Caldimonas thermodepolymerans: one gene and its partner. The protein of the gene in region 2 interacts with the protein of the main gene of each other region in a pairwise test. Links are inferred from orthologs where the notes say so. Each region holds a gene or a part of one and is shown on either strand. Other genes may lie near its edges.

The links. Proteins that work in one complex are often made in the same cells at the same time.
Region 1: the proteins of IS481_RS00690 (region 2) and ftsA interact in binary tests that used the Escherichia coli proteins (3 or more experiments, as listed by UniProt). The link is inferred for Caldimonas thermodepolymerans from one-to-one orthologs.

What each region holds. Positions count from the first base shown.
Region 1 is NZ_CP064338.1:2,994,311-2,997,232, forward strand. It holds ftsA (cell division protein FtsA), read right to left. Parts: upstream 2,116-2,922; coding sequence 886-2,115; downstream 1-885. Other genes in the region: ftsZ (cell division protein FtsZ), read right to left, coding at 1-787; IS481_RS14110 (cell division protein FtsQ/DivIB), read right to left, coding at 2,123-2,890; IS481_RS14115 (D-alanine--D-alanine ligase), read right to left, coding at 2,916-2,922. UniProt on the Escherichia coli protein: Essential cell division protein that assists in the assembly of the Z ring. May serve as the principal membrane anchor for the Z ring.
Region 2 is NZ_CP064338.1:131,894-136,738, forward strand. Bases 1,853-4,736 are described here. They hold IS481_RS00690 (rod shape-determining protein), read left to right. Parts: upstream 1,853-2,714; coding sequence 2,715-3,758; downstream 3,759-4,736. Other genes in these bases: gatA (Asp-tRNA(Asn)/Glu-tRNA(Gln) amidotransferase subunit GatA), read right to left, coding at 1,853-2,126; gatC (Asp-tRNA(Asn)/Glu-tRNA(Gln) amidotransferase subunit GatC), read right to left, coding at 2,139-2,438; mreC (rod shape-determining protein MreC), read left to right, coding at 3,824-4,736. Also shown: Asp-tRNA(Asn)/Glu-tRNA(Gln) amidotransferase subunit GatB, read right to left, coding at 1-640; more of gatA, read right to left, coding at 645-1,852; more of mreC, read left to right, coding at 4,737-4,744; rod shape-determining protein MreD, read left to right, coding at 4,741-4,845. UniProt on the Escherichia coli protein: Forms membrane-associated dynamic filaments that are essential for cell shape determination. Acts by regulating cell wall synthesis and cell elongation, and thus cell shape.

The sequences.
Region 1 (2,922 bases), 2.9 Mb from region 2 along the record:
TCAGCACCAGCACGCCACGCGCGCCCGACAGGTCGATGCCTTCCAGCAGCGGGCAGGCGACGGCAGCCTCGGCGGCCTTGAGCGCGCGGTCCGGACCGGAGGCGGTCGCGGTGCCCATCATGGCCTTGCCCGGCTCGCTCATCACGGTCTTGACGTCCTCGAAGTCGACGTTGACCAGGCCAGGGATGTGGATGATGTCGCTGATGCCGCCCACCGCGTTGCGCAGCACGTCGTTGGCCTGCGCGAAGGCCTCGTCCTGGGTGACGTCGTCGCCCAGCACCTCCAGCAGCTTCTCGTTGAGCACCACGATCAGCGAGTCGACATTGGCCTCCAGCTCGGCCAGGCCGGTGTCGGCCTGCTTCATGCGGCGCGGGCCCTCGAACTCGAACGGCTTGGTGACCACGCCCACGGTCAGGATGCCCATGTCCTTGGCCACGCGGGCGATCACCGGGGCGGCGCCGGTGCCGGTGCCGCCCCCCATGCCGGCGGTGATGAACAGCATGTGCGCGCCTTCGATCGCTTCACGGATGCGATCCACCGCCTCTTCCGCCGCGGCCTTGCCGGCTTCCGGCTTGGCGCCGGCGCCCAGGCCCGTGGTGCCCAGCTGGATCAGCTTGTGCGCCGACGAGCTGTTGAGCGCCTGGGCGTCGGTGTTGGCACAGATGAACTCCACGCCCTGCACGCCCTTGGCGATCATGTGCTCGACGGCGTTGCCACCGCCGCCTCCCACCCCGATCACCTTGATCTGGGTGCCCATGTTGAATTCCTCAATCATCTCGATAGGCATGGTGGACCTCCTTCGTCAGCAGTTGCCTTGCAGAAAAAAACCAAACACACAAAAACCAGAAAACAAACCCAGCCTGAGGGAAGCGGTTCCCGACGGCATCAGAAATTCCCGATCAACCAGTCCTTGATACGGCCAAAGAGCGTCGTCACCGAGCCGGCCTGCTGGGCCGCCCGATGCCCGCGTACGCGCGCCAGGCGCGCCTCCTCCAGCAGTCCCATCACGGTGGCCGAACGCGGGTTGGCCACCATGTCGTACAGGGCCCCCGAGTAGGTCGGGATGCCCTTGCGTACGGGTTTCAGAAAGATGTCTTCGCCCAGCTCGACCATGCCGGGCATCACCGCGGAGCCGCCGGCCAGCACGATGCCGGAGGACAGCAGCTCCTCGTAGCCGCTCTCGCGGATGACCTGGTGCACCAGCGAGAAGATCTCCTCGACACGCGGCTCGATCACGCCGGCCAGCGCCTGGCGGCTGAGCATGCGCGGCGCACGGTCGCCCAGGCCCGGCACCTCGACCTGCTCGCCGGGGTCGGCCAGCAACTGCTTGGCCACGCCGTAGTCGACCTTGATCTCCTCGGCGTCCTTGGTCGGCGTGCGCAGCGCCATCGCGATGTCGCTGGTGATCAGGTCGCCGGCGATCGGGATCACCGCGGTGTGGCGGATCGCCCCGTCGGTGAAGATCGACACGTCGGTGGTGCCGGCGCCGATGTCGACCAGCGCCACGCCCAGGTCCTTCTCGTCCTCGGTCAGCACCGCGGCGGCCGAGGCGCTCGGGTTGAGCACCAGCTGCTCGACCTCCAGCCCGCAGCGGCGCACGCACTTGACGATGTTCTCGGCCGCGCTCTGCGCGCCGGTGACGATGTGCACCTTGACCTCCAGGCGCCCGCCGCTCATGCCGATCGGCTCCTTGACCTCGTGGCCGTCGATCACGAATTCCTGCGGCTCGACCAGCAGCAGCTTCTGGTCGTTGGGGATGTTGATCGCCTTGGCGGTCTCGACGACGCGCGAGACGTCGATCGGCGTGACCTCCTTGTCGCGCACGATCACCATGCCGGTGGAGTTCTGCCCGCGGATGTGGCTGCCGGTGATGCCGGTGTAGACGCGCGTGATCTTGCAGTCGGCCATCATCTCGGCCTCCTTCAGCGCCTGCTGGATCGACTGCACGGTGGCATCGATGTTGACCACGACGCCGCGCTTGAGGCCGTGCGACGGCGCAACGCCGAGCCCGGCCACGCGCAGCTCGCCCGTGGGCAGCACCTCGGCCACCACCGCCATCACCTTGGCAGTGCCGATGTCGAGGCCGACGACGAGATCCTTGTATTCCTTGGCCATGTTGCTCTCAGTTGATTCTTCGTGACTCCGGAACGGTGGTCGTGACGCCCTTGATGCGCACGGCGTAGCCGTTGTGGTGCCGCAGGTCGGCGTACTGCAGCGGGCCCGGGTAGCGGGCCGAGACCTGGTACCAGGTCGCGACGAAGCGCTCCACCCGGGCCAGCACCTCGTCGGGCTCGCCGCGCCCGATCTCGATCCGTCCCCCGTCGTCCAGCTCGGCGCGCCACGAGCCACGCGCCGACAGCACGAGGGTGTCGATGCGCGTGTCCAGCCGCGCGATCACCGGCGTCAGGCGCCGGTACAGCGCCAGCACCTGCGCCGCCGAGCCCTCCGGGCCGCGCAGCGTGGGCAGGTCCTCGTCCTCGACGTCGCCCAGGTTGGCGTCGAACACTTCGCCGAACGTGTTGACCAGCCGGTCTTCGCCCCAGTAGGCCGCAGGACGGTGCTCCTCGAGGTGCACCGCCAGCCGGTCCGGCCAGACGCGCTGCACCCGTGCGCGCCGCACCCACGGCACCGACTCGAAGGCACGCTGCGCGCGCTCCAGGTCGATCGTGAAGAAGTTGCCTGCCAGCTTGGGCACCGCGTTGGCGCGGATGGTGCTGGCACTGTTGCGCGTCACGTCGCCCTCGATGCGCACGGCGCGGATCGCGAACACCGGCCAGCGCGTCACCCAGGTCACCGCCATCCAGACGAACGCCAGCACCGCGGCCGCGCTCAGCACGGCGGCGGTGGCGTTCATCAGCCGGATGTCCAGCGGGGTGGCGGTGGCCTGCATGATCGGGGTCGTCCTCCTGCGCGCTTCAGAGC
Region 2 (4,845 bases):
ACGGCTCGCCGGGGCGGCGCACCGACACGTTGGCGTCGCAGCGGAAGCTGCCTTCCTGCATGTTGCCGTCGCACACGCCCAGCCACACCACCAGCGCGTGCAGCGCCTTGGCGTATTCCACCGCCTCGGCCGAGGAGCGCATGTCGGGCTCGGAGACGATCTCCAGCAGCGGCGTGCCGGCGCGGTTCAGGTCGATGCCGGTCTGGCCGTGGTAGTCCTCGTGCAGCGACTTGCCGGCGTCTTCCTCCAGGTGCGCGCGGGTCAGCCGCACCGTGTGCTTCTCGTCGCCGACGTAGAACTCCACCGTGCCGCCCTGCACCACCGGGATCTCGTACTGGCTGATCTGGTAGCCCTTGGGCAGGTCGGGATAGAAGTAGTTCTTGCGCGCGAAGATCGACAGCGGCGCGATGCGGGCGCCGACCGCCAGGCCGAACAGGATGGCACGCTCGACCGCGGCCTTGTTCAGCACCGGCAGCGTGCCGGGCAGCGCCAGGTCCACCGCGCAGGCCTGGGTGTTGGGTTCGGCGCCGAAGCGCGTGCTGGCGCCGGAAAAGATCTTCGACTGCGTGGACAGTTGCGCGTGGGTCTCGAGGCCGATCACCACCTCGTAGCCGCGCACCAGTTTGCTCTTGCTGCTCATCGTCTCAATACCCTTGCGGTGCGCGTGCATGGAAATCGGTCGCCTGCTGGAAGGCGTGCGCGGCGTGCAGCAGCGCGCCTTCCTGCCAGTAGTTGCCGATCAGCTGTAGGCCCACCGGCAGGCCGCCCTCGCCGAAGCCCGCCGGCACGCTCATGCCGGGCAGGCCGGCCAGGCTCGCGGGCAGCGTGAAGATGTCAGCCAGGTACTCCTGCACCGGGTCGGTCTGGCTGCCGATCGGGCGTGCCACGGTGGGCGTCACCGGGCCGGCGACCAGGTCGCACTGCGCGAAGGCGGCCTGGAAGTCGTCGGCGATCATGCGGCGCAGCTTCTGCGCCTGCAGGTAGTAGGCGTCGTAGTAGCCGTGCGAGAGCACGTAGGTGCCGATCATGATGCGCCGCTTGACCTCGGGGCCGAAGCCTTCCGCCCGGGTCTTGCAGTACATGTCGAGCAGGTCCTTGTACTCCCTGGCGCGGTGGCCGTAGCGCACGCCGTCGTAGCGGCTGAGGTTCGAGCTGGCCTCGGCCGGGGCGATGATGTAGTAGACCGGGATCGACAGCTCGGTGCGCGGCAGCGACACGTCCACCAGCGTCGCGCCCAGCTTCTCGAACTCGGCCAGCGCCGCGCGCACCGCCTGGGCGACGTCGGGCGCCACGCCCTCGCCGAAGAACTCCTTCGGCAGGCCGATGCGCAGGCCCTTGAGCGGCTGGCCGGCCGTCGCGCCCTCGCGCGGGGTGCGCAGCGCGGTCACGTAGTCGTCCACCGGGCGCTCGGCCGAGGTCGCGTCGCGCGGATCGAAGCCGCTCATCGCCTGCAGCAGCAGCGCGCAGTCCTCGGCGGTGCGCGCCATCGGGCCGGCCTGGTCCAGGCTGGAGGCGAAGGCGATCATCCCGTAGCGCGAGCAGCGGCCGTAGGTCGGCTTGATGCCGGTGACGTTGCACAGCGCGGCCGGCTGGCGCACCGAGCCGCCGGTGTCGGTGCCGGTGGCCGCCGGCACCAGCCCCGCGGCCACGGCCGCGGCCGAGCCGCCCGAGGAGCCGCCGGTGATGCGGGCGGTGTCCCAGGGGTTGCGCGCCGGGCCGAAGGCGGAGTTCTCGTTGCTGCCGCCCATCGCGAACTCGTCGCAGTTGAGCTTGCCCAGCGTCACGGTGCCGGCGGCGGCCAGCTTCTCGACCACGGTGGCGTCGAACGGGCTGCGGTAGCCGGCCAGCATCTTCGAGGCCGCGGTGCTGGGGAAGTCGCGCGTGACGAAGATGTCCTTGTGCGCCAGCGGCACGCCCAGCAGCGGGGTGGCCTCGCCGGCCGCGCGCCGGGCGTCGGCCGCCTCGGCCTGCTTCAGCGCAACCGCCTCGTCGGTGCACAGGAAGGCGCCAAGTTGTTGATGTTCGGCAACGCGTGCAAGAAAGTGCTTCGCGAGTTCGACGCTCGAGACGGCCTTGGCCTCGAGCTGGCGGCCCAGTTCGGCCACCGTCATGCGGTGCAGTTCCATCGCCCGGCCTCCTTACTCGATGACCTTGGGCACCAGGAACAGCCCGTCCGCGACGGCCGGGGCGCTGCGCTGGTTGGCCTCGCGCTGGTCGTCTTCCGTGACCACGTCCTCGCGCAGGCGCAGGGCCACGTCCTGCACGGCCGACAGCGGGGTGTACAGGGGCTCGACACCGCTGGTGTCGACCGCGCGCATCTGTTCGACGATGGAGAAAAAGCCGTTGAGCTGCTGCAGCATCGCGGCCCGTTCGTCCTCGCTCAGCTCCAGCCGGGCGAGAAGGGCGATGCGGCTGACGTCATCTGAAGTCAGGGCCATGTAAATAAGTTGGATCTTGTGGGCTTCCCGCAGGGAAAAGCGCGGGGTTGATCAGGTATTATCGCCCGTTATCCACAGCCGGCCCGATAGCTGAGCGCCGGGGGTCCGGAGAGCTCCCGCGCTTTGGGCAACCCGTGCCGGCTTCGTGCTGAAAAGCGCAAAAGGGCGCCTGGGATGCGCCCCCGAGCGGTTCCGGAGAAACCCCCGAAAAACACCAGGTCGCCCTGCTGCCACGCCAGTTGCTCACAGCCCGGGTCGGCCTTCTCGACACTCAACATGTTCGAATCCATTCGTCGCTACTTCTCGACGGACCTCGCCATCGACCTCGGCACCGCCAACACCCTGATCTACGTGCGCGGCAAGGGCATCGTCCTGGACGAGCCCTCGGTGGTCGCGATCCGTCATGAAGGCGGGCCCAACGGCAAGAAGACCATCCAGGCGGTCGGCGCCGAGGCCAAGGCCATGCTGGGCAAGGTGCCCGGCAACATCGAGGCCATCCGCCCGATGAAGGACGGCGTGATCGCCGACTTCACCGTCACCGAGCAGATGCTCAAGCAGTTCATCAAGATGGTGCATCCGCGCTCGGTGCTCAAGCCCAGCCCGCGGATCATCATCTGCGTGCCCTGCGGCTCGACCCAGGTCGAGCGCCGCGCGATCCGTGAGTCGGCGCTGGGTGCCGGCGCCTCCGAGGTCTACCTGATCGAGGAGCCGATGGCCGCGGCGATCGGCGCCGGCCTGCCGGTGTCGGAGGCCTCCGGCTCGATGGTGGTGGACATCGGCGGCGGCACCACCGAGGTCGGCGTGATCTCGCTGGGCGGCATGGTCTACAAGGGCAGCGTGCGTGTCGGCGGCGACAAGTTCGACGAGGCCATCATCAACTACATCCGCCGCAACTACGGCATGCTGATCGGCGAGCCCACCGCCGAGGCGATCAAGAAGGAAATCGGCTCGGCCTTCCCCGGCTCCGAGGTCAAGGAGATGGAGGTCAAGGGCCGCAACCTCTCCGAAGGCGTGCCGCGCAGCTTCACGATCAGCTCCAACGAGATCCTCGAGGCGCTGACCGATCCGCTGAACCAGATCGTCTCCAGCGTGAAGAATGCCCTGGAACAGACCCCGCCCGAACTGGGCGCGGACATCGCCGAACGCGGCATGATGCTCACGGGCGGCGGGGCGTTGCTGCGCGACCTGGACCGCCTGCTCGCCGAGGAGACCGGCCTGCCGGTGCTGGTGGCCGAAGACCCGCTGACCTGCGTGGTCCGCGGCTGCGGCACGGCCCTGGAGCGCATGGAGCGCCTGGGCGCGATCTTCACCTCGGAGTGAGCTTGGGCCACCCGCAGCCTGGCCGGCCCGATGCGGCCGGCCGGCTTCGTCTGTAAAGTCCCGACATGCCGCTGGGCACCCTGGACCGGACTCCACCGCCTTTCTTCAAGCAAGGGCCGTCGGCGTTCACGCGCCTGATGATCTTCTCCGCCCTGGCGGTCTTCCTGATGGTGGCCGACACGCGGCTGCACATCACCCAGCCCCTGCGGGCCGTGATCGCCACCGTGCTGCACCCGATCCAGCGCGCCCTGCTGGTGCCGGTCGAGCTGGTGGCCACCGGCGGCGCCTACCTGGACGGGGTCAAGGAAGCGCGTGCCGCCGAGGAGCTGGCGCGCCGCCAGCTGGTCGAGCAGGCCGCCCGCATTGCCCGCATGGAGTTGCTCGAGCGCGAGAACGCCCAGCTGCGTGCGCTGCTGGAGCTGCGCCCGGCGGTGCAGGCCCGCACCCGTGCGGCCGAGGTGCTCTACGACGCGCCCGACCCGTTCAGCCGCCGCGTGGTGGTGGACATCGGCAGCACCCACGGCGTGGTCCTGGGCTCGCCGGTGATCGACCAGAACGGCGTGCTGGGCCAGGTCACGCGGGTGTATCCGCTCACTTCGGAAGTGACCCTGCTGACCGACCGGCAGGCGCTGATCCCGGTGCTGAACACGCGCACCCTGGTGCGCGGCGTGGCCTACGGCGACCCGGCCCATGACGCGATGGAGCTGCGCTTCATGGCCGCCAACGCCGACGTCGCCGAGGGCGACCTGCTCAGCACCTCGGGCGTGGACGGCGTCTACCCGCCGGGCCTGGCGGTCGCGCGCGTGACCAAGGTGGACCGCCGCTCCGACTCCCCCTTCGCCAAGATCACCCTGCAGCCGGTGGCCTCGCCCGGCAGCGCGCGCCACGTGCTGATCGTCGACCCGATCGGCGGCCACCTGCCGCAGCGCCCGCCCGAGGACGAGGCGCCGTCCGAGACCCGCAAGAAAGCGAGGGCCGCCCGATGATGCCGCGCGGTTCCGACCAGCTGCTGCTGCCGGTCAACCCGGTGTTCATGTGGGCCTCGCTGCTGGCGGCCTTCGCGCTGAACCTGGTGCCCGTCGGCCAG